DNA from 2 places in the Microbacterium sp. EF45047 genome. Region 1 is predicted to be linked to the other one. Evidence: predicted binding sites of a transcription regulator. Region 1 holds the regulator's gene; the other holds the start of a gene.
What was found. The regulator HrcA, encoded in region 1, represses chaperone genes, less so after heat shock. The targets are predictions, from matches to a motif close to TTNGCACTCGNNNNNNNCGAGTGCNAA.
Positions count from the first base shown of each region.

Region 1 (11,519 bases):
TCACGTCCGGCACCCACGCCCGGTGCGCCTGCTTCGCCGCCTCGCGCACGATCGCGGCCCAGCGCTCGCGTCCCTTCGCCGCCTTCGCCCCCTCCCAGCGGGACACGCTCCGCGCGGCCTGCCACGGGATGATGCCGTCCACCCCGAGCTCGCACGCGGCCTGCACCGCGAGCTCGTCGCGGTCTCCCTTCGCCAGCGCCTGCGCCAGCAGGATGCGGGAGGAGGGCGGTTCGTGCGTGCGCCGCTCGGTGACCCGCACCGTCACCTGGCTGGCGGAGACGTCCTCCACCGTGCCGGTGAGCCAGACGCCGGAGCCGTCGCCGATGGTGACCGTCTCGCCGACGCGGACGCGCCGGACCACGGCGGCGTGCTTGGCCTCCGCACCGGTGAGCACGACGGTCTCGCCGACCTCGGCATCCGTGCTGGCGGGGGCCAGGAAGTGCAGCGCCATCTCCGCGCCCCGCTCAGTGCCCGCGCAGGCGGTCGCGCAGCTTTGAGAACAGCCCCTGCTGGAACTGCGCCAGCTTCGGCTGCGGCGGCTTGGCCTTGCGGGCGAAGTCCTCGATGAGCTTGCGCTGCGCGGAGTCGAGCTTGGTGGGCGTGACCACCTGCACGCCCACCCGCAGGTCGCCGCGCTGCGTGCCGCGCAGCGGGGTGATCCCGCGCCCGGCGATCGTGAGCACGTCGCCGGACTGGATGCCGGGCCGGATCTCCAGGTCGACCGGGCCGTCGAGCGCCTCGATCGTCGTGGTCGTGCCGAGGATGGCATCCGTCATCGCCACCTCGAGCGTCGCGAGCAGGTCGTCGCCGTCGCGGCTGAACACCGGATGCGGGGCGACGGTGACCTCGACGTACAGGTCGCCGTTCGGGCCGCCGGCGCGGCCGACCTCGCCGGAGCCCGGCAGCTGCAGGCGCAGCCCGGTCTCGACGCCGGCCGGGATGTCGAGCGAGACGGTGCGCCGGGAGCGGACCCGTCCCTGCCCGCCGCACGCGCCGCACGGGTACGGGATGCGGGTGCCGAAGCCCTCGCAGCTGCCGCACGGCTGCGAGGTGATGACGTTGCCGAGCAGGCTGCGCACCTGGCGCTGCACGTGCCCGGTGCCGCCGCACACGTCGCAGGTCACCGGAGAGGTGCCCGGCTGGCAGCAGCTGCCCTTGCAGGTCTCGCACAGCACGGCGGTGTCCACCTCGATGTCGCGGTGGGTGCCGAAGACGACATCGCCGAGGTCGAGGGTGACCCGCACCAGGGCGTCCTGCCCGCGCTCGCGGCGGGAGCGGGGACGGCCGCCGCGGGCGCCGCCGGCCGCGCCGAAGAACGTCTCGAAGATATCGCCGAAACCGCCGAACCCGCCGAAGGAGCCGTTCGCGTCGCCGCCCATGTCGTAGCGGCGGCGGGACTCCTCGTCGCTGAGCACGTCGTACGCGTGCGTGACGAGCTTGAAGCGCTCGGCGGCCTCCTCCCCCGGGTTCACGTCCGGGTGCAGCTGGCGCGCCAGGCGCCGGTAGGCCTTCTTGATCTCATCCTGGGTGGCATCGCGAGACACCCCGAGGACCTCATAGTGGTCCGCCACGGTCACCTTTCTGGATCTGTTCTCCGCACCGCCTCAGCGGGCGGCTTCGTCTTCCTCGAGCAGCTTCGAGAGGTAGCGCGCCACCGCCCGGGCGGCGGCGAGGTTGGTCGGGTAGTCCATCCGCGTCGGGCCCATCACGCCCACCCGCGCGGTGCCGCCCGGGGCGGCGTAGTTGCTCGCCACGATCGACGCCTCACCGAGGCCGAACGGCGCGTTCTCGGTGCCGATGCTCGCCGCGAGCCCGTGCTCGTCGGTGACCATCTCGCTCATCAGCTTCAGCAGCGTCACCTGCTCCTCGATCGCCTCCAGGAGCGGGTGGATGCTGCCGCGGAAGTCCTGCTCCCGGCGCGCGAGCGTGGCCGCACCGGCCATCACCAGCCGGTCCTGCCGGAACTCCTCGAGCTCCTCGGCGATCACCCCGCCCAGCGTGAGCAGGGCGGGGTGCGTGCGGGTCGCCGACGGCTCCGGGTCCACGATGGTCTGCACCCGCTCGGAGGCGTCGCCCACGGCGCGCCCGGTGATCAGCGAGGCCAGGCGCGCGCGCAGCACGGCCACGTCCTCGGCGTCCACGTCGATGGGCAGGTGCGCGATGCGCTGCGACACGCCGCCGGCATCCGTCACCAGGATCACCAGCAGGCGGTTCGGGGCGAGCGAGACCAGCTCGACGTGCGTGATGTGCGCCCGGGCGAAGGACGGGTACTGCGCGAGCGCGACCTGGCCGGTCAGACGGGTGAGCACCCGCACGGTCCGCGCCATCAGGTCGTCGAGGTCGCTGGGGTCGGAGAGGAAGGACTCGATCGCCTTCCGCTGCGCGCTGGACAGCGGGCGCAGCTGGGCGAGGTGGTTCACGAAGACGCGGTAGCCCTTGTCGGTCGGCACGCGCCCCGAGGACGTGTGCGGCGCCGTGATGAGCTCCTCGTCCTCCAGCTGCGCCATGTCGTTGCGGATCGTCGCGGCGGACACCCCGAAGGCGTGCCGCTCGACGATGGACTTGCTGCCGACCGGCTCGTGGGTCTCCACGTAGTCCTGCACGATCGCCCGGAGGACCTGCAGCCCGCGCTCTGTGACCATCATCCCTCCCGCTGGCACTCGGCCACTCTGAGTGCCAATTCTACCGCGTGAGGGCGCGCACGACGGCGTCCGCGAGGAGGCGCCCGCGCAGGGTCAGGCGCACCGCGCGGTCGCGCACGGCCGCCGCGGGGTCGATCAGGCCGTCCGCGATGAGGCCGGCGACGCGGTCGCGATTCCCGTCCGGCAGCTCCGCGATGGGGATGCCCTCGGCGATGCGGCTGCGCAGCAGCACGCTCTCCAGCATCCGCGCCTCCGGGTCGGGCTGCTCGCGGCCGGCCGCGGGCGACTCCCCCGCCGCGAGCCGCTGCGCGTAGGCGGCGGGGTGCTTCACGTTCCACCAGCGCAGCCCGGCCACGTGGCTGTGCGCCCCGGGCCCGAAGCCCCACCAGTCGTGGCCGCGCCAGTAGGCGAGGTTGTGCCGGGAGCGGTTGTCGTGCACGGTGCCGGCGCCCGCGCCGACCTCCGCGCCCGTCTCGGCCCCTGAGCCTGCCGAAGGGCGCGCCCAGTTGCTCACCTCGTACCAGGCGTACCCGGCGCCGGCGAGCCGGGCGTCCGCCAGCTCGTACATGTCCGCCTGCAGGTCGTCGTCCGGCGCCGGCACCTCGCCGCGGCGGATGCGGCGGGCCAGGCCCGTGCCCTCCTCGATGATGAGCGCGTACGCGGAGATGTGGTCGGGCTCCAGGGCGAGCGCGGCGTCCAGGGAGCGCTCCCAGTCGGACAGGGACTCGCCGGGGGTGCCGTAGATGAGGTCCACGCTCACCGCGAGCCCCGCCTCACGGGCGGCGTGCACGGCCGCGGCGACGTTCTCCGGCCGGTGGGTGCGGTCCAGCACCGCCAGCACGTGCGGGACGGCGGACTGCATCCCCACCGACATCCGGGTGACGCCGGCCGCCGCGAGTTCGCGCGCGACGCCGGGCGTGACCGTGTCGGGGTTGGCCTCGACGGTGACCTCCGCGCCGTCGCGCAGCCCGAACGCGTCCACGGCGGTCTGCAGCATCCGCGCCAGGTCCCCGGCCGGCAGCAGCGTGGGCGTGCCGCCGCCGAAGAACACGGTGTCCATCGGGCGCACGCCCCCGGCATCCGCGAGCACGTCGCGCGCGAGCGCGATCTCCGCGGCGACCGTGGTGGCGTAGTCCTCCTGGCGGGCGCCGCGCAGCTCGGTGGCGGTGTACGTGTTGAAGTCGCAGTACCCGCAGCGGACGCGACAGAACGGCACGTGCAGGTACGCCGAGAACGGAGTCGCCGGATCGACGCGGACGGATGCCGGCAGGCGCCCGTCCGGCGGAGCCGGGTCGCCCAGAGGCAGCGGTCCTGCCATCAGACCGGGGTGGCGTACAGCGGGGAGATCGCCCGCAGGTAGCGGGCGAACAGCTCACGGCGGCGGCGCTTCACCAGCGCCGGCACCAGGCGGTAGAGCAGCGCGACGGGAGCGTCGAAGGCGCGCACGGTGAACCACACCTCGTCGCTGTCCTCGCGCCAGTCGACGTCGAACGACTCCTCGCCGCTGACCACGGAGCCGCCGACGGTGCCGAGCACGAAGCCGATGCGGCGGCGCTCCTCGGTGACCGAGATCACCCGCAGCTCGGCGTCGGCGCGCATCCCGGCGACCCGGCCGCGCACCTTCAGGGTCGTGCCGGGGGCGACGAACGGCGTGCCCTCGGCGTCGAAGCGCTGCTCGGTCTGCGGGCGGCTCGGGGCGATCGGGGCGCCCTCGGCGTCGAAGCTGACGCCCGTGTAGCCGGGACTGGCGGCGGGCCGCAGGTCGGCGAGCTCGAGGCCCGCCGCGCGCTGCGCGGTCCACGACAGCAGCGCCTCGCCGGCGACCCGGAAGCGCTCCTCGCCGCTGCCGATGCGCCACGACTCCTCGGCGGGGATGCTGCGCTCCGGCGGATACTGCATGAGGTCCGGCGCATGGGTGGCACCGACCGCGGCGTAGTCCACCGTGCCTTCTCGGAATGTTCCGCGACGCATGGGGACAAGCCTAGACGGCGTACCTGGACGGCGTCCCCAGCGGATGCCGGGTGGCGTCCCTTCCTCCGGATGCCGCCCGGGGACGGCGACGGGGCCGGTGGCGAACCACCGGCCCCGCTTCAGGAGGCTGCGACGCGAGCGCCGTGCTTACTCCTTCTCGTAGCCCACGTTCTCGACGGGCTGGACGCCGAACAGGTCGAGACCGACGTACGGCTCCGGCGTGAGGTTGGCCAGGCCCTCCTTGACGGTCCAGATCTCCGGGCCGTTGAACAGCGGCATGACGCCCCAGGTCTGAGCGTAGATCTCGGCCTCGAGCTCCATCGCGGCCTTGGTCTGCTCCTCCGGGTCGGTGATCGTCTCGATCTCCTCGTGGATCTTCTTGTCGATCTCCGGGGTGCCGGTGCCGGACAGGTTCAGGCTGCTGTCGGAGCAGTAGAGCTGGCAGAACCACGCGGCGCCGAACGGGTCGGAGGACGTGAAGTTCAGCAGGAAGATGTCCCAGTTCTTGGACGTGTAGTCGTCCGCGAAGTCCGCCGAGGGGCGGATCTGGACATCGACCTCGACGCCGATCTCCTTCAGCTGGGACTGGACGGCGAGGCCGCGCGCACGGGCGGTCTCGGTGTCGCTGTGGATCGGGAACACGATCGACAGGCGGACGCCGTCCTTCTCGCGGATGCCGTCCTCACCGGGCACCCAGCCGGCCTCGTCGAGCAGCTCCTTGGCGTGCTCCACGTCGCCGTCCTTGCGGCCGGCCTTCTCCAGCGAGTTGCTGTAGCCGGGCTGGAACGAGAACAGCGTGAGCGAGCCGGCCGGCTCCTCGGTGTAGTTCAGGCCGTCCCAGGTGATCTCCTTGAGCTGCTCGATGCTGATCGCGGAGAAGATCGCCTCGCGGACCTCGAGCTCGGCGAGGGCGGGCTTCTCGGAGTCGAGCTCGAGCAGCGCGTTCGCCGTGGCCTGGCCCCGGTAGGTCTTCACGCCCTCGAGGTCGGCGACCTGGGCGAGGTGGTCGGCGGTGCCGGTCTCGGCCATGTCGACCTCGTCGTTGCGCAGGGCGTTGACGGCCGCGTTCGGCTCCATCTGGATGAAGGTGACCTTGTCGAGCAGCGGCTCGTTGCCCCACCACTTCTCGTTCGGGACGAGGGTGACCACGCCGCCGGCCTTGTCGAAGTTCTCGATGGTGTACGGGCCGGCGCCCCACTCCGGGTGCCAGTCGCCGAGGAAGGCGGTGTTGAACAGCTCCGCCGAGTTCACCGCGGGGTGCAGCAGGCCGCCGGTGTAGACCATCTCCGGCCAGGCGAACTTGCCGTCGAAGGTGACGATGACGTCGCGGTCGGTCTCGCCCTTCTCGACGGACTTGATCTCCTTCCAGCCGTCGGTCGCGTTCGGCTGGTACTCCGAGTTGTCGCGCTGGGCGACCCAGGTCGTCTCGAACGACTTCCAGTCGATCGGGGTGCCGTCGTTCCAGACCGCCTTCTCGTTCACCTTGAAGCGGATGACGGTGTTGCCGCCCTCCTCGCCGATCTCGTACTCGTCGAGGTAGGCGTCGTTCTTGTAGACGGTGCCGTCCGGCTCCATCAGAAGGATCTGCGGGGTGTACCACGTCGCGATCTGGGTGACGCGGGCGTCGCCGTCGCTGTGGAAGTGGTTCAGCTGCTCCGCGATGTTCGACACCGGGATGCGCAGCTCACCGCCCTTCTGCAGGTTCTCGCGCGGCTGCGGGTTGTAGTCCGCCCCGGTGACGGTCGTGGGCCCTTCGCCCTCGTTGCCGCCGCCGCCGCCGTTGTTCGCCGTCGAACAACCGCTCATGGCGAGGACGAGAGCGCCGCCGATCGCAGCGGCTCCCATCAGCTTCTTGTGCCGGTTCATGGTTCTCCTTTGTGCCTTTCGGCCTTACTTGGGGATAGGGGCAGGATATGTCTCTGAGACTGCGGTTCAGGCGCGGGGGGACCGAATGTTATCGGACTGTGCACTAAGCGCCGGCGGACCGCAGGCACCCTCCGCCGGGCCGCAGAGGCAGGCTCCCGCCCGGCAGAGGGCAGGCTCCCGCCCGGCCGCGGAAGGTGCGGCCGGGCATCCGAGTTCTCCGCGCGTCAGCTGGCGACGGGCTCGGTCGCGCCGAAGCCCTCGACCGGCAGCACGATGCGCTGGCGCGTGCGCTCGATGTCGGGGTCGGGGATCGGGATCGCCGACAGCAGCGCCTTCGTGTACGGATGCTGCGGGCTGTCGAACACGTCGTCGACGTCGCCGTGCTCCACGAACTCGCCCTTGTACATCACGGCCACGCGGTCGGCGATGTGCCGCACCACGGCGAGGTCGTGCGCGACGAACAGGTAGGACAGCCCCAGGCGCGCCTTCAGCTCGTCGAGCAGGTTGATCACGCCGGCCTGGATCGACACGTCCAGGGCGGAGACCGGCTCGTCGAGGACGACGATCTTCGGGTTCGTCGAGATGGCGCGGGCGATGCCGATGCGCTGACGCTGGCCGCCGGAGAACGCCTGCGGGAAGCGGTCGCTGTGCGCCGGGTCGAGACCGACCAGGCCCATCAGCTCGTCGACGCGGTGGGCCACCTCGTCCTTGTCCATGCCGATGGCGAACATCGGCTCGGCGATGATGTCCCAGACGGTCATGCGCGGGTCCAGGGCGCCCATCGGGTCCTGGAACACGATCTGCAGGTCGCGGCGGACGCGTCGCTCCTCGGCGCGGCCGCGGATGTCGGCGACGCTGGTGCCGGCGATGCGGATGTCGCCGTTCTCCTGCGGCACGAGGTCCATGATCTGCAGCAGCGTCGTGGTCTTGCCGCTGCCGGACTCGCCGACGATCGCGAGCGTCTCGCCCTCGCGGACGTCGAAGCTGATGCCCTTGACCGCCTGCACCTCGCCGACCTTGCGCTTGAAGAACGCGCCCTTCATCAGCGGGAACGTCTTGGTGAGGTTGGTCGCCTCGAGGGTGATCGGGCGCTCCTCACGCGGCACGCGCGCCAGGTCGCTCTCCGGGATGGCCGGCACGGGGTAGACCGGGAGTCCGCCGATGCGGCCCTCGTCGTCGATCTCGTGGGCGCGGATGCAGGCCGCGGTGTGCTCCTCGTGGCCGCCGGTGGCGACCGGGAGGAGGTCGGGCTCGCGCTGCACGCAGGCCTCGATCGCGATCGGGCAGCGCGCGGCGAACGGGCATGCGTCCGGCAGGTCGATGAGCAGCGGCGGGTTGCCCTTGATCGGGATCAGCGGCACCTTCTCGGACTTGTCCACGCGCGGGATCGCGCCCAGCAGGCCGATCGAGTACGGCATCCGGGTGCGGTAGAAGAGCTCGCGCACGGGGGCGTGCTCGACGGGCTTGCCGGCGTACATCACCATCACGTCGTCGGCGGTCTTGGCGACCACGCCCATGTCGTGCGTGATCATGATCATCGCCGCGCCGGTCTCCTGCTGCGCCTTCTCCATCAGGTCGAGGATCTGCGCCTGGATGGTGACGTCGAGCGCGGTGGTGGGCTCGTCGGCGATGATCAGCTTCGGGTCGTTCGCCATCGCGATGGCGATCACGACGCGCTGCCGCATGCCGCCGGAGAACTCGTGCGGGAACGACTTCATGCGCCGCTCCGGGTCGGGGATGCCGACGAGCGTGAGCAGCTCGACCGCCCGGTTCCAGGCGTCCTTCGCCGACAGCCGCCGGTGCACGGTGAGCGCCTCGATGAGCTGGTCGCCGATCGTGTACACCGGGGTGAGCGAGGTGAGCGGGTCCTGGAAGACCATGGCCATGCCGTTGCCGCGGATCATGGACATCTGCTTGTCGGTCTTGCCGAGCAGCTCCTGGCCGTCGAAGACGATCGAGCCGGACACGCGGGCGTTGTCGTCGAGCAGGCCCATGATCGCGAGCGAGGTGACCGACTTCCCGGAGCCGGACTCGCCGACGATGCTGAGCGTCTTGCCGGCCTCCAGGTCGAAGGAGACGCCGCGGACGGCGTCGACGCGCCCCGCCTCGGAGGGGAAGCTGACCTTCAGGTCACGGACGGAGAGAACAGTGCTCATGCGCGGCCTCCTGCCGCCGAGGTGGGATCGAGGGCGTCGCGCAGGCCGTCGGCGATGAGCGACATCGAGACGGTCAGCAGGGTCAGCGCGGCGGCCGGGAAGTAGAACAGCCAGGGGGCGCTGGTGATGGTGCCGGCGCCGTACCCGATCAGGGCGCCGAGCGACACGTCCGGCAGCTTCACGCCGAAGCCGAGGAAGGACAGCGCCGTCTCCGCCATCACGGCGTTGACGATGCCGAGCGTGAAGTTGATCACCAGCAGCGAGCCGATGTTCGGCAGCATGTGCCGGAGCACGACCCGGAACCCGGAGATGCCGGCGTAGCGGGCGGCGTGGATGTACTCGCGCTCGCGCAGGGAGAGCGACAGCGTCCAGATGATGCGCGCCGGCATGAACCAGCCGACCACGAACACCAGCACCAGTGAGATCACCAGCCAGTTCCCGCCGGCGTCGTTGGAGATCATCGACAGGATCAGGAAGTTCGGGATCACCATCATGAAGTGGATCAGGAACAGCATGATCCGCTCATACGGGCCCCCGAAGTAGGCGGCCGTGGCGCCGACGATCGCGGAGACGACGGTCGTGCCGACCGCGACGACCACGGCGATCATGAGCGACCGCTGCAGGCCGACCGCCACCTGGGCGAAGTTGTCGTTGCCGGAGCCGTTCGTGCCGAACCAGTGGTCGCCGTTGGGCGCGTCGCGCAGGGACAGGAAGTCCAGCTCGGTGTGGCTGTACGGCGCCACCAGCGGGCCGATGATCGCGAACAGCACGAGCAGCAGGAACACGATCACGCCGGCCACGGCCGGACGGTTGCGCAGGAAGCGGCGGGTGTACAGCCGCCACTTGGAGGTGCGCTTGCGGGGCAGGCGCTGGGCGGTGGTGTCCGGGCCGACCGGCGGCTGGACGACGGGGTCGATCATTTCCGTGGACATGTCAGCTCACCCGCACTCTCGGGTCGAGGGCGACGACGGCGATGTCGGCCAGGATCGCGCCGATCGCGGTCATCAGCGCGCCGAACGCGGCGATCGCCACGGTGCCGTGGATGTCGTTGGTCGCGAGGGTCTGCAAGAAGTACCGTCCCATGCCGTTCCAGTTGAAGATCGTCTCGGTCAGCACGGCGCCGGTGAACACGCCGGGGATGGTGAAGGCGACCTGGGTCGTGACCGGGATGAGGGAGGTGCGCAGCGCGTGCTTGCGCACCGCCTGCGCCTTGGTCAGGCCCTTCGCACGCGCGGTGCGCACGTAGTCGGCCTTGATGTTGTCGAGGAGGAGGGAGCGCTGCAGGAAGTGGTAGCCGGCGTAGCCGGTGAGCACGAGGGCCAGCGTCGGCAGGAACAGGTGCTGGAGCGTGTCGATGAGCACCGGGAAGAATCCGGTCACCCCCTGGCTCGCCGAGCCGGTGACGTAGAAGACGCGGGTGCCGACCCAGTTGTTGAACCCGATGGCGAGGATCACCAGTCCGAGGCCGGCGACGACGACCGGGATGTTCATCGTGATGATGGAGGTCGCCTGCCCGATGCGGTCGGGGAGCTTGTACTGGCGGGATGCGGTGTACACGCCGAGCGCGATGCCGATGACGGTCGTGAGGATGGTGGCGCCGAGGACCAGTTCCGCGCTGACCCAGATCCGATAGGCCACCTGCTCGTTCACGGACTCGCCGGTGGGGCCGAGGCCCCAGTTCCAGTGCAGGACGATGTTGGTCAGCCAGGTCCACCACCGCTCCATGAGCGGGACGGACTCGCTGAGGTTGCGAGGACGCAGCAGGTCGTCGATCTGCTCGGGTGAGAGCGGGGGCCTGCGGCCGACGTAGTTGTTCTCGGGATCGAGATACAGCCAGGCGAGGAAGTACGTGATGTTCGTCGCGGCGACGATCATCAGCACCCACCCGATGAGGCGGCGCACGAGATACTTGATCAAGGTGTTGATTCTTTCTCTTTTACAGCCGTGCGCGGGATCTGCCGACGCAACGCTGGGTCGGGAAGACATTCAACATCATCCGAACCGATCCTGCGACACGGCACCCCGTACGGGCTGTTACGGAGTTGTGCTCAGGCTGGGACTGAGTGTCAGAGCCCCAGGCAACCTCGCGAGACTATCACCACTGCACCGAATCGGCATCAGCGCGCCGGGCCCGTAGAATCGACGGAGCCCGTCCACCGATTCAGGGAACCATGTCTCCGCGCGCCCTCACTCCGCTGTCGCCTGCTGCGACGCCGGCTTCGCAGATCCGCAACTTCTGCATCATCGCCCACATCGACCACGGCAAGTCGACGCTGGCCGACCGGATGCTGCAGATCACCGGCGTGGTGGCCGACCGTGACATGCGCGCGCAGTACCTGGACCGGATGGACATCGAGCGCGAGCGCGGCATCACGATCAAGTCGCAGGCGGTGCGGATGCCGTGGCAGGTCACCGACCCGTCCACGGGCTCAGCATCCACCTACGCGCTGAACATGATCGACACACCCGGGCACGTCGACTTCACCTACGAGGTGTCCCGCTCGCTCGCCGCGTGCGAGGGCGCCATCCTCCTCGTCGACGCGGCGCAGGGCATCGAGGCGCAGACGCTGGCGAACCTGTACCTCGCGCTGGAGAACGACCTCACGATCATCCCGGTGCTGAACAAGATCGATCTCCCCGCGGCGGACCCGGAGAAGTTCGCGAAGGAGCTGGCCGACCTGATCGGCGGGAAGCCGGAGGACGTGCTGCGGGTGTCGGGGAAGACCGGCGTGGGCGTCGAGGAGCTGCTGGACCGCATCGTGCAGGAGATCCCGGCTCCGGTCGGCGATCCCGAGGCGCCGGCCCGCGCGATGATCTTCGACTCGGTGTACGACGCGTACCGCGGCGTGGTGACCTACGTCCGGATGGTCGACGGCAAGCTGGA
Region 1 is NZ_CP069429.1:1,501,429-1,512,947, forward strand. Features, by position in the region: gene JRG78_RS07245 (16S rRNA (uracil(1498)-N(3))-methyltransferase) at 1-451, opposite strand, end outside; gene dnaJ (molecular chaperone DnaJ) at 465-1,571, opposite strand; gene hrcA (heat-inducible transcriptional repressor HrcA) at 1,605-2,642, opposite strand; gene hemW (radical SAM family heme chaperone HemW) at 2,683-3,960, opposite strand; gene JRG78_RS07265 (DUF1990 family protein) at 3,960-4,613, opposite strand; gene JRG78_RS07270 (ABC transporter family substrate-binding protein) at 4,761-6,479, opposite strand; gene JRG78_RS07275 (ABC transporter ATP-binding protein) at 6,704-8,635, opposite strand; gene JRG78_RS07280 (ABC transporter permease) at 8,632-9,567, opposite strand; gene JRG78_RS07285 (ABC transporter permease) at 9,569-10,552, opposite strand; gene lepA (translation elongation factor 4) at 10,807-11,519, shown strand, end outside.

Region 2 (11,519 bases), 1.0 Mb from region 1:
CGTCTACCTGTTCAGCCCGGTCACCCTGGCGTACGCCCTGGCGGCCACCGGCCTGGCCGTGCACTTCGGCTACGCGGGGCTGCTGAACTTCGGCATGGCGGCGTTCATGGCGCTCGGCGGCTACGGATACGCGATCTCGGTGCTCACGTTCGGGGCGCCCTGGTGGGTGGGCATGCTCATCGGCCTCGCCGGCGGGGCGCTGTTCGCGATCCTGCTCGGCATCCCGACCCTGCGGCTGCGCGCCGACTATCTCGCGATCGCGACGATCGCCGCCGGCGAGATCGTGCGGCTGCTGTTCACCACGCAGCTGTTCGACGAGTGGACGAACTCGGCCGACGGCCTCGCGCAGTACAACGGCGGCTTCCGCGACGCCAACCCGTTCCCGGTGGGCACGTACGGGTTCGGCCCGTGGACGTACACCGCGAACGACCTCTGGAACCGGGTGTTCGGGCTGATCGTCCTCGTCCTGGCGATCCTGCTGGTGTGGGCGCTGATGCGCAGCCCCTGGGGCCGCGTGCTCAAGGGCATCCGTGAGGATGAGGACGCCGTGCGGTCGCTGGGCAAGAACGTCTTCGCGTACAAGATGCAGGCGCTGATCGTGGGCGGCGTCATCGGCGCCGCGGGCGGCATCGTCTTCGTGCTGCCCAGCGCCGTCGTCCCGAGCAGCTACACCACCTCGCTCACCTTCTTCCTGTGGACGATCCTCCTGCTCGGCGGTGCGGCGACCGTGCTCGGCCCGACGCTCGGCGCCGTGCTGTTCTGGCTCGTGTTCGCGTTCCTGGCGAACCTCCTGCCGCAGATGGCGCAGAACGGCTACCTGCCCATGTCCGACAGCCAGGCGGCGACGCTGGTGAACGTCTTCATCGGCATCGCGCTGATGCTGCTCGTGATCTTCCGCCCCCAGGGCATCCTCGGCGACAAGAGGGAGATGACCTTTGTCAAGTGAGAGCACCCCCACCCCGAGCGCGCGCCGGCCGAAGACGACGGGGCTGGCCAAGGGACCCGGCGCGCCCGGCGTCGCCAAGGTCGACCCGATCCTCGTCATCGACGGCGTCCAGCGCCGCTTCGGCGGCCTGACCGCGGTCGACGTCGACCATCTCGAGATCCCGCGCGGCGCGATCACGGCCCTGATCGGGCCGAACGGCGCCGGGAAGACCACGCTGTTCAACCTGCTGTGCGGCTTCGACAAGCCCAACAGCGGCTCGTGGACCTACGACGGCACCCAGCTCGCCGGCATCCCCTCGTTCAAGGTTGCCCGCATGGGGCAGGTGCGCACCTTCCAGCTGACGAAGTCGCTGTCGCTGCTCACCGTTCTCGAGAACATGAAGCTCGGCGCGAAGGATCAGCTCGGCGAGAAGTTCTGGCCGAGCCTGCTGCCCTTCCTCTGGCGCAGGCGCGAGGCAGCGATCGAGCAGCGTGCCCGCGAGCTGCTGAAGCGGTTCAAGCTGGACGCGAAGGAGCAGGACTTCGCCGCCTCGCTCTCGGGCGGTCAGCGCAAGCTGCTCGAGATGGCCCGCGCCCTGATGAGCGAGCCGACGCTGGTGATGCTCGACGAGCCGATGGCCGGCGTCAACCCCGCCCTCTCCCAGTCGCTGCTGGACCACATCCTCGACCTGAAGGAGCACGGCATGACCGTGCTGTTCGTCGAGCACGACATGCACATGGTGCGGCACATCGCCGACTGGGTGGTCGTGATGGCCGAGGGCCGCGTGGTCGCCGAGGGTCCGCCGGAGACGGTGATGGAGGACCCGGCCGTGGTCGACGCGTACCTGGGTGCGCACCAGGACGTCGACCTCGGTGCCGTGACCGGCCGGATCCCGGTGGTGTCGGATGCCACGGCGACGAAGCTGCGCGAGAAGATCGAGACCGAGGCGGAGGCCGAGCTCGAGGCCTCGAAGGAGGACGAGTCATGACGGATGCCACAAACCCGAGCGTCCCCGCCGGGGGCGGGGACGTCGTCCCTTCGACAGGCTCAGGGCAGGCGACGCCGAGCGTCCCCGCCGAGGGCGGGGACGTCGTCCCTTCGACAGGCTCAGGGCAGGCGACGCCGAGCGTCCCCGCCGAGGGCGGGGACGTCGTCGTCGAGCTCACCGACGTCCACGCCGGGTACCTCCCCGGCGTGAACATCCTCAACGGCGCGAACCTCGTCGCCCGCAAGGGCGAGCTGATCGGCATCATCGGCCCGAACGGCGCCGGCAAGTCGACGCTGCTGAAGGCGATCTTCGGCCTGGTGCAGGTGCGCGCGGGCGACATCACCGTGAACGGCGAGAGCATCGTCGGGCTGAAGGCCGACAAGCTGGTCAAGCGCGGCGTCGCCTTCGTGCCTCAGACGAACAACGTGTTCCCGTCGCTGACGATCGCCGAGAACCTGCAGATGGGGCTGTACCAGAATCCGAAGATCTATGCCGAGCGGCTGGAGTTCGTCACCGGCATCTTCGCCGAGCTCGGCAAGCGGCTGAACCAGCGCGCCGGCTCGCTGTCCGGTGGCGAGCGCCAGATGGTCGCGATGTCCCGGGCGCTGATGATGGACCCGTCCGTGCTGCTGCTCGACGAGCCGTCGGCGGGGCTGTCCCCGGTGCGTCAGGATGACGCGTTCATCCGCGTCTCCGACATCAACAAGGCAGGCGTGACGACGATCATGGTGGAGCAGAACGCCCGCCGCTGCCTGCAGATCTGCGATCGGGGCTACGTCCTCGACCAGGGCCGCGACGCCTATGAGGGCTCCGGCCGCGATCTGCTGAACGACCCGAAGGTGATCGGCCTGTACCTCGGGACGCTCGGCACCGACGCCGCCTGAGCCACGAACGGCGGCGCCTGAGCCACGAACCGCGCACACGACGAGGGCCTCCGGATGCGGCATCCGGAGGCCCTCGTCGTGAGTGGGATCAGTTGATCCGCTCGTAGGTGTTGTCGGCGCCGTACTGGAACACGCCGATCGCCGCGCCCTTCGGGTCGCCGTTCTCATCGAACGTGATCTCACCGGAGTAGCCGTCGTAATCGGCGGTGCCGCCCTCGTTGATGATCTTCGCGCAGTCGGCGAAGCTGGTGCACTTCTCGCCGTCGCCGGAACCGCCGGAGACCTCCTGCATCTTCTCGGCGATGTCGACGCCCTCGGTCGAACCCGCCGCGAGCGACGCCAGGGCCATCAGCACGACCGCGTCGTAGGCCTCGGCCGCGTAGGTGAAGTCCTCCACCTCGCTGTTGCCCTCACCGGTCCAGTACTCCTGGAGTCGATCGGTGAAGTCGTCCTCGAGCGCGGGGCCGGGCTTGGTGCCCTTGGCGCCCTCGAGCTTGACCGCCGGGAGCTCGGTGTCGTACGTGTTCGACAGGTTGCCGTCGACGAGGTAGAACTTGCTCGGGTCGAAACCGGCGTTCACCAGCAGCGGCGCGATCGTCTTGAACTCGTCGTAGGAGACCACCGCGATCGCGTCGGGGTTGGCCGCCATGATGGTCGACACCTGGGCGTCGAACTGCGCGTCGCCGATGTTGAACGACGCGTCCGCGACGACCTCGCCGCCGGTGCCCTCGAACGTCGTCTTGATGGCGTCGAACAGACCGGTGCCGTAGGCGTTGTTCTGGTAGATGATGCCGAGCGACTTGTGCCCGTCCTCGGCGATCAGGTTGCCCAGCACCTCCCCCTGGAGCAGGTCGCTCGGCGCGGTGCGGAAGTAGAGGCCGTTGTCGTCCCAGGCGGTGAAGTCCGGCGAGGTGTTCGACGGCGAGATCGTGATGATGCCGGCGCCGACGTTGCCGTCGAGGATCAGCTTCGACACCGCCGACGAGGCGGCGCCGACGATGCCGGCCACGCCCTCGCTCTGCAGCTTGGTGATCGAGGTCTCGTAGGCCTTGGTGTCGGTGTCGCCCTCGTCCTCGGAGTGCATCTCGATGGTGACGCCCGCGTCGGCCTCGTTGATCTCCTGCACGGCGAGCCCGACGCCGGACTCCATCGGCGGGCCCAAGAATGCCAGGGATCCGGTCTGCGGAAGCAGTGAGCCCAGCTTCAGGGTGAGGTCCGCGGCCGGCTTCTCGCCGCCGCCCTCGTTCGGCTCCTCGGCCGGCGTGTTGCTGCAGCCGGCGATCACCAGTGCGGAGGCGCTGATCATCGCTGCCCCGGCGAAGATCCTCGCGGTGCGCGAGCTTTTCAGTGCGTTCATGTTGCTCCCTTGCATATACGAACGGGGTCATGCCCCACCGATGCCTCTTACCCTAGGCGGAAGACACGCCGGAGCGAGGGCATTTCTGTCTCGGTCGCCTAACGATCCGGCAGGCCGGTTCCGCGGCTGCAGCGCGGGTGAGCGGATGCCGCGGACAGGGGCGAGCGGAAGCCTCGGACAGGGGCGAGCGGAAGCCTCGGACAGGGGCGAGCGGATGCCTCGGGCAGGGGCGAGCGGATGCCTGTCGATGCGTCCGGCCGGGGCGCTCAGACGAGTTCGGCGGGCGCCTCGCGGCGGCCGCGTCGCGCCTGCGCGATGAGGTCGGCGACGAAGACCGCGATCGCGATCCAGACGAGCAGGAAGCCCGCCCAGCGCTCCGGCGGCATCGGCTCACCCAGCAGCGCCCAGCCGACGAGGAACTGCATGATCGGCGTGATGAACTGGATCATGCCGACCAGGCTCAGATCGACCCGGCGAGTGCCCGCGGCGAACAGCAGCAGCGGCACGGCCGTGGCCACGCCGGCGAACGCGACCAGCGCGGTGTGCGCGGGCCCGACCGCGCCGAAAGTGACATCGGTGGTCTGTGCCACGACGATGAGGGTCACGACGGCGATCGGGATCAGCCAGAACGACTCGAGCGTGAGCCCGCTGACGGCGTCGACCGCCGGGCCGATCTTCTTCTTGACCAGGCCGTACACGCCGAAGGACGCCGTGAGCGACAGCGCGATCCACGGGAACGCGCCGTACGCGACGATGATCACGACGACGGCCACCACGGCGATGGCGATCGCGGTCCACTGCAGGCGCGTGATCCGTTCGCGCAGCACGAAGACCCCGAGCAGCACGGTGAAGATGGGGTTGATGAAGTAGCCGAGGCTGGTCTCCACGATGTGCCCGGTCAGGGTGCCGATCAGGAACACCTGCCAGTTGACGTAGATGAGCAGGCCCGCGAGGGCGGTCCAGCCGAGCAGCCGGGGCTGACGCACGATCGCCCCGAACGCCGCCCAGCCGCGCGTGACGGCGAGCAGCAGCAGGCAGAATGCGAACGACAGCAGCACCCGCCACGCCACGACCTCCCACGGGCCGGTCGGCGTCAGAATGAGGAAGTAGAGCGGCAGCACGCCCCAGATCAGGTAGGCCGTGACGGTGAAGACGATGCCGCTGGTCTTCGTCCGATCAGGCACTGTGCTCACCGATCAACCCTACTCCTCGGGATGTTTCTGCTCGGGCGGCGGGGCCCGCCGCGGACGACGCAGGGCCCGGATGCCGTGGCATCCGGGCCCTGCGGGCCGACATGTCGGAAGGATCAGCGGACGACGACCGCCAGGACGTCGCGGGCCGACAGCACGAGGTACTCCTCGGTGCCGAACTTCACCTCGGTGCCGCCGTACTTGCTGTAGAGCACGCGGTCGCCGACGGCGACGTCGAGCGGAACACGGTTGCCGTTGTCGTCGATGCGGCCGGGGCCCACGGCCACGACCTCGCCCTCCTGGGGCTTCTCCTTGGCGGTGTCGGGGATGACCAGACCGCTGGCGGTGGTCTGCTCGGCCTCGACCTGCTTGATGACGATGCGGTCCTCGAGCGGCTTGATGGAAACCGACACGGTGTACCTCTTCTTTCTGTACGGAGATCAGAAGACTCGTTAGCACTCTCGCACCGAGGGTGCTAACGCCAGTCTAGGCGGTCGGCTGGCACTCACGCAATGCGAGTGCCAGCGCCTCCCCTCCGGTTGTCGAGCGCCCTTCGACAGGCTCAGGAACCGCACCGCCCAGGCGGAGCGAGACGAAACGCCCCAGCCCGCCAGCTGCCCCCGCGTCGATGGGAGCTTTCCGCACCCCGAACCGCCCCGCGCGATGCGCTTCTCTCCCAGCGACGCCGACGATGACGGCGGACGGGAGATTCCCGCATCCCCCAGCGCCCCAGAGATGCGCTTTCCTCCCGGCGACCGCGACGGCGACGCGGACGGCGACGCCCCTCCCTGCCGTTGAGCGCCCTTCGACAGGCTCAGGAACCGCACCGCCGCAGGCGGAGCGAGACGAAACGCATCGCGCGGGCCGCATAGGCTTGCCGGGTGCAGATGTCCGAGCTCAGCGCCCTGCTCACCCGTGAGGGCCTCGCCCTCCTCGACGAGCTCGGCCCCGTCGGCTCCGCGTCCGACGTCGCCAGGGCGGTGTCGCGGCTGCGTGCGGCCGGCCACTCCCCCGACCTCGTCTCCGCCGTCGTCGGCCAGGCGCACCTGCGCGTCAAGGCTCGCGACAAGTTCGGCGAGTTCGCCGAGCGCATGCTGTTCACCCGCGCTGGTCTGGAACAGGCCACCCGTCTCGGCGTGGCGGCCCTGCACGCGGTCCGGATGCGGCAGGCCGGCATCGCCCGCGTCGCCGACCTGGGCTGCGGCATCGGCGGGGACAGCCTCGCGTTCGCGGCCGCCGGCCTGCGGGTCGATGCCGTCGATGCCGACGAGGTCACCGCCGCGATCGCCGCCTACAACCTCGCCCCGTTCGGTGACGCGGTCACGGTGCGGCACGCGGCGGCGGACGCGGCGCCCGCCGGCGACTCGGCATCCGCCGTGTGGCTCGACCCGGCCCGACGCACCGCCGGCCACAGCGAGACCCGGCGGGTCGCGGCATCAGACTACTCCCCCGCCCTGGACTGGTGTCTCGACCTCGCCACACGGATGCCGACCGGCATCAAGCTCGGCCCCGGCCTCGACCGCGACCTCGTCCCCTCGGACGTCGAAGCCCAGTGGGTCAGCGCCGACGGCAGCGTCGTCGAGCTGGTGCTGTGGAGCCGGGAGCTCGCGCGCGAGGGCATCCGTCGCGCGGCGCTGGTCGTGCACGGCGATCGCACCGACGAGATCACGGCACCCGCGGATGCCGAGGACGAGCCCGTGCGCCCGCTGGGCGCGTACCTGCACGAGCCGGACGGCGCCGTCATCCGCGCCCGGCTCATCGGCGAGGCGGCACGGATGCTGGATGCCGGCATGCTCGACGAGAGCATCGCCTACCTCACCGGTGACGCCGCCCTGACGAGCCCGTTCGTGCAGTCGTTCCGCGTGCGCGAGACGATGCCCGCCCACGTCAAGACCATCAACGCGGCTCTGCGCGCCCACGATATCGGGCGGCTCGAGATCAAGAAGCGCGGCATGGATGTCGACCCCGCCGCGTTCCGGAAGAAGCTCTCCCTGCGGGGATCGCAGCAGGCGACGCTGATCCTCACCCGGACGTCCGGCGGGCGCGTCGCGATCCTCGCGGACCGCGTCTGATCACTGGTACTCGCCGGTGGTGTCGTCGATCGTGGCGCACTCACCGGTCTCGGGGCTGCACACCTCGGTCGGGGCGCCGCGCACGACGGTGAGCATCCGCCCGCGGTTGGGCGTCTGCCGCAGCTCGTAGGTCGTGCTCCCGACGGTCAGGTTCAGGTCTGCGGTGGGCCCGGAGCCATCGCAGCTCTGATGAACCGCTGTGCCGCTCACGACCGCAAGGCACCACTGGCCGTCGCGGAAGCCGAACCACACCGGCGACGCGTCGTCGTATCCGACCAGCTGAAGCCCGGGCCCGTCGAAGCCCGCCGCCACGAGGATGCGGGCGTGCACCAGCTCGTCCTGGCTGTACATCGACTCCCATCCCGTGTCCGGCCCGTCGGTGATGACGTGCCGCTGCATGATCAGCCGCTGCCGTCCGTCGACGTCCGTGACGAGGGCGGCCCAGAGGTCGACGAGCTCGCCGTCCTGGCCGAGCTGCAGCCCCGTGCTGAGGCCGAAGGACTCGTCCACCTGCTCACTGCGGAGGCACTGGGACTCGCGCTGCCCGCCGGCGTCGATGACGAGACACTGCTGCGTTCCGTCCTGGGTCGTCGCCTGCCAGACGGTCGCGCCGTGCTTCTCGCCGCGATACACCACCGACCCGGGGTCGAAGTTCTCGGAGTTCTCCAGCTGCGCCCAGACCTCCTCGTGCTCCGCGGGCATCGAGGGAGGGGCGTCGCCCCCGCCGAACAGCAGCCGGCCGGCGCCGAGACCCAGCACGAGGGCGAGGGTCGCGACGGCGGCGAGGATCATCGGCAGCCGGCTGCGGGTCGGCGCCTCGGGATCGGGACGCTCAGAGACCGGGACGGAGGTGTCCGCGGATGCGGAAGGCGTTTCGTCTCGCTCCGCTCGCTCAACGACCGGTGCGGGGCCGACCGGGGAGGGGCCGACCGGGACGGGTGCATCCGCGGATGCGGAGGGCGTTTCGTCTCGCTCCGCTCGCTCAACGACCGGTGAGGGGCCGACCGGCGAGAGGTCGACCGGGGAGGGGCCGACCGGGGAGGCCCCGGCCTCGAGCCGGCGGAGCTCCTCCGCCTCGGCGGCGTCGAGACCCCCGCCGCGCCCCCAGGCGCGTCGTCGGAGCTCCCTCAGCCGATCCGGGTCGGCGGGCCCGGGCATCCCTACCCCATGCTCTCGAACTGCATGGCGGCCCAGATGAGCCAGCCGAGGCTGAACACGGTCGCGGCGATGCCGAGCACCAGCGCCCACATCGCGATCGCGCGGTTCTCGACCGGGCGCCGCAGCGACATGATCGCCGCGATCACCGAGACGACGGCGACCGGGATGCCCCACCCGACGAACATCGAGGTCGCCAGCGCGACGATGGCCGCGAAGAGCGCCCACGGGGCGAGCTTCGCGTCGTCGACAGGCTCGTCCTGCGGCGCACCCTCGACGGAGCGGAACGCGTCGGCGTCGGTCTGAGGTCCACGGGCGATCAGCGCCTCCGGGAGGCGGTACTCCGGCATCCGCCGATACGCGTCACCGGATGCGCGCCGCTCATCGCCGGCCCCGGACCGCGCGACCGGATCCCCCGGCGCGTCCACCTCGGGGCTGACGCCGTCGATGTGCGGCGACGGCTCGGTCATGCGGCACTCACCTGGATCTCGGTGACCGGCAGCGTGGAGTCGGCGCCGAACCCGAGGGTCGACGGCCCGCGGCCCGCGGCGATGAGCTGCGCGGCGAGCGCCGCGATCATGGCCCCGTTGTCGGTGCACAGCGACAGCGGCGGGATGCGCACGGCGACGCCCGCGGCCTCGGCACGCTCGAGCACGACCTCGCGCAACCGGCGGTTGGCGATCACGCCGCCGCCCAGCAGCAGCCTCGGCACGCCCAGGTCGGCGCAGGCGGCGAGCGCCTTCGTGGCGAGCACGTCGACGACCGCCTCGCGGAAGCTCGCGGCGACGTCGGCCACGGGCACCGGATCGCCGTGTGCTTCGGCCCGCTCGATCCAGCGGGCGACGGCGGTCTTCAGGCCCGAGAACGAGAAGTCGTAGCGGTGCTTCGCCATGTCGGATGCCCGGGACAGGCCCCGCGGGAACCGGATCGCGTCCGGGTCGCCCTCGGCGGCCGCGCGGTCGATCTGCGGACCACCCGGATACGGCAGCCCGAGGATGCGGGCGACCTTGTCGAACGCCTCCCCCGCGGCGTCGTCCACCGTCTCGCCGAGGAGCTCGACATCGGTGGTGAGGTCGCGCACGTGCAGGAGCGAGGTGTGCCCGCCGGAGACGAGGAGCGCGATCGTCGGATACTCCAGCGGCGGGGCATCCGGGTCGAGGATGTCCGCAGCGATGTGCCCGACGAGGTGGTTCACGGCGTACAGCGGCTTGCCGAGCGACACCGCCAGGCCCTTCGCCGCGCCGACGCCGACCATCAGGGCGCCGGCCAGTCCTGGACCGCTGGTGACCGCGACGGCGTCCAGGTCTTCCAGCCGCACCTGAGCCTCATCGAGGGCCCGCTCGATCGCGGGCTGGAGTGCCTCCAGGTGGGCGCGCGCGGCGACCTCGGGCACGACGCCGCCGTAGCGGGCGTGCTCGTCCATGCTGGACGCGATCGTGTTGGACAGCAGCGTGCGTCCGCGGACGATGCCGATCCCGGTCTCGTCGCAGCTCGTCTCGATGCCGAGCACCAGGGGTCCGGTCATGCCGTCGCCTCCTCGCGCGAGGTGCCGCCGTCGGACGTGCCCGCCGCGACGGTGCCCGCCGGGTTCCTGTCCGCCGCGACGGTGCCCGCCGGGTTCCTGTCCGCCGCGACGGTGCCCGCCGGGTTCCCGTCCGCCGGGACGGTGCCCGCCGGACTCCTGTCCACCGGAACCTCGTCCGCCCGGGAGGAGTTCTCTCCCTCGGGAGGGGAATCCTGGCGGATCGTTCCTCCCGAGCGTGAGTTCTCCTCCCGAGCGCGAGCGGGGACAGCGTGGCCAGCGGCGTCAACGGTGCCGGCGGGGTCAACGGTGCCAGCGGCAACGGCGCGGTCAACGGTGCCGGCGGGAACGGCGGGGTCAGCGCCGGTGACGGTCGTGCCCTCCCGGGCACGAGCGGCCCACGCCCTCAGGTCGAGCTTCATCACGATCGCGTCGACGTCGTCGGGCTGGTAGTACCGGGGCCGGCGCGCCAGCTCGGCGAAACCCTCGGAGAGGTACAGTCCCTCGGCCCCCGGGTTGTCTGCCCGCACCTCCAGGAACACCTCGCGCGCGCCGCGCTCCGCCGCCTCGGCGAGAAGGGCGCGCAGCAGTGCCCTGCCGCGCCCGGCACCCCGGTGCTCGGCGTCGAACGCGATGGTCTGGATGTCGGCATCCGCCGCGCCCCGCAGCGCGCGCAGGCCGCCGTAGCCGATGACGACGCCGTCCTCCTCGTCCACGAGGTAGTGGTTGTGGGCGCTCGTCAGCTCGGTCGCCATGGTGTCCTCGCTCCACGCGTCGGTCGGGAACGAGCGCCGCTCGATGCGCATGATCGCGTCGAGGTCGTCGATGGTGGCGGTGCGCAGGGTCATGCGCTCACCTTCTTCGGCGCGCCCGGCTGCACGACGTCGGGCGAGCGCAGATACAGCGGCTCGCCATCGGTGAGGATGCGGCCGGCGGCGATCGCCCGTGCGCCCACGCGCGCCAGGTCCACCGCGGACAGCTGCGCAGCCTCGACGACCGGGAGGTCGAGGCCGGTTCCCTGAGCCACGAGGTGCGCCGGTTCGGTCAGACGAGGGATGCCGTCGGCGTCCGTGCCGTCGAAGACACTGACCGCGAGCTCCCGGCGGCGGGCATCCGTCACCACGGCGAAACGCGTGGCACCGCCGTCGAGCGCGGCCAGCGCCGGGGCGAAATGGCTGGGGACGGCGACGACCGGGATGCCGCGGCCGAGCGCGACCGCGCGCGCGGCGGCGATCCCGATGCGCAGCCCGGTGAAGGGACCGGGCCCCATGCCGGCGACGACGTGGGTGAGGGATGCGTCGCGGACGACTTCGGCGAGGAGGTCGCCGATCACCTCGGCGTGGCCGAGCGGGTCGGGGCTGGACGCCTCGGCGACGACGCGGCCGTCGTGATCGATGACGGCGGCGGCCGTCCCGAGTGAAGTGTC
Region 2 is NZ_CP069429.1:487,303-498,821, reverse strand. Features, by position in the region: gene JRG78_RS02435 (branched-chain amino acid ABC transporter permease) at 1-946, shown strand, start outside; gene JRG78_RS02430 (ABC transporter ATP-binding protein) at 936-1,913, shown strand; gene JRG78_RS02425 (ABC transporter ATP-binding protein) at 1,910-2,797, shown strand; gene JRG78_RS02420 (ABC transporter substrate-binding protein) at 2,886-4,154, opposite strand; gene rarD (EamA family transporter RarD) at 4,421-5,347, opposite strand; gene groES (co-chaperone GroES) at 5,461-5,757, opposite strand; gene JRG78_RS02405 (THUMP-like domain-containing protein) at 6,232-7,416, shown strand; gene JRG78_RS02400 (hypothetical protein) at 7,417-8,208, opposite strand; gene JRG78_RS02395 (hypothetical protein) at 8,577-9,041, opposite strand; gene tsaD (tRNA (adenosine(37)-N6)-threonylcarbamoyltransferase complex transferase subunit TsaD) at 9,038-10,096, opposite strand; gene rimI (ribosomal protein S18-alanine N-acetyltransferase) at 10,093-10,941, opposite strand; gene tsaB (tRNA (adenosine(37)-N6)-threonylcarbamoyltransferase complex dimerization subunit type 1 TsaB) at 10,938-11,519, opposite strand, start outside.
Region 2: groES (co-chaperone GroES) is a predicted target of HrcA. The motif match lies at 5,843-5,869, and genes of this name have one in related genera.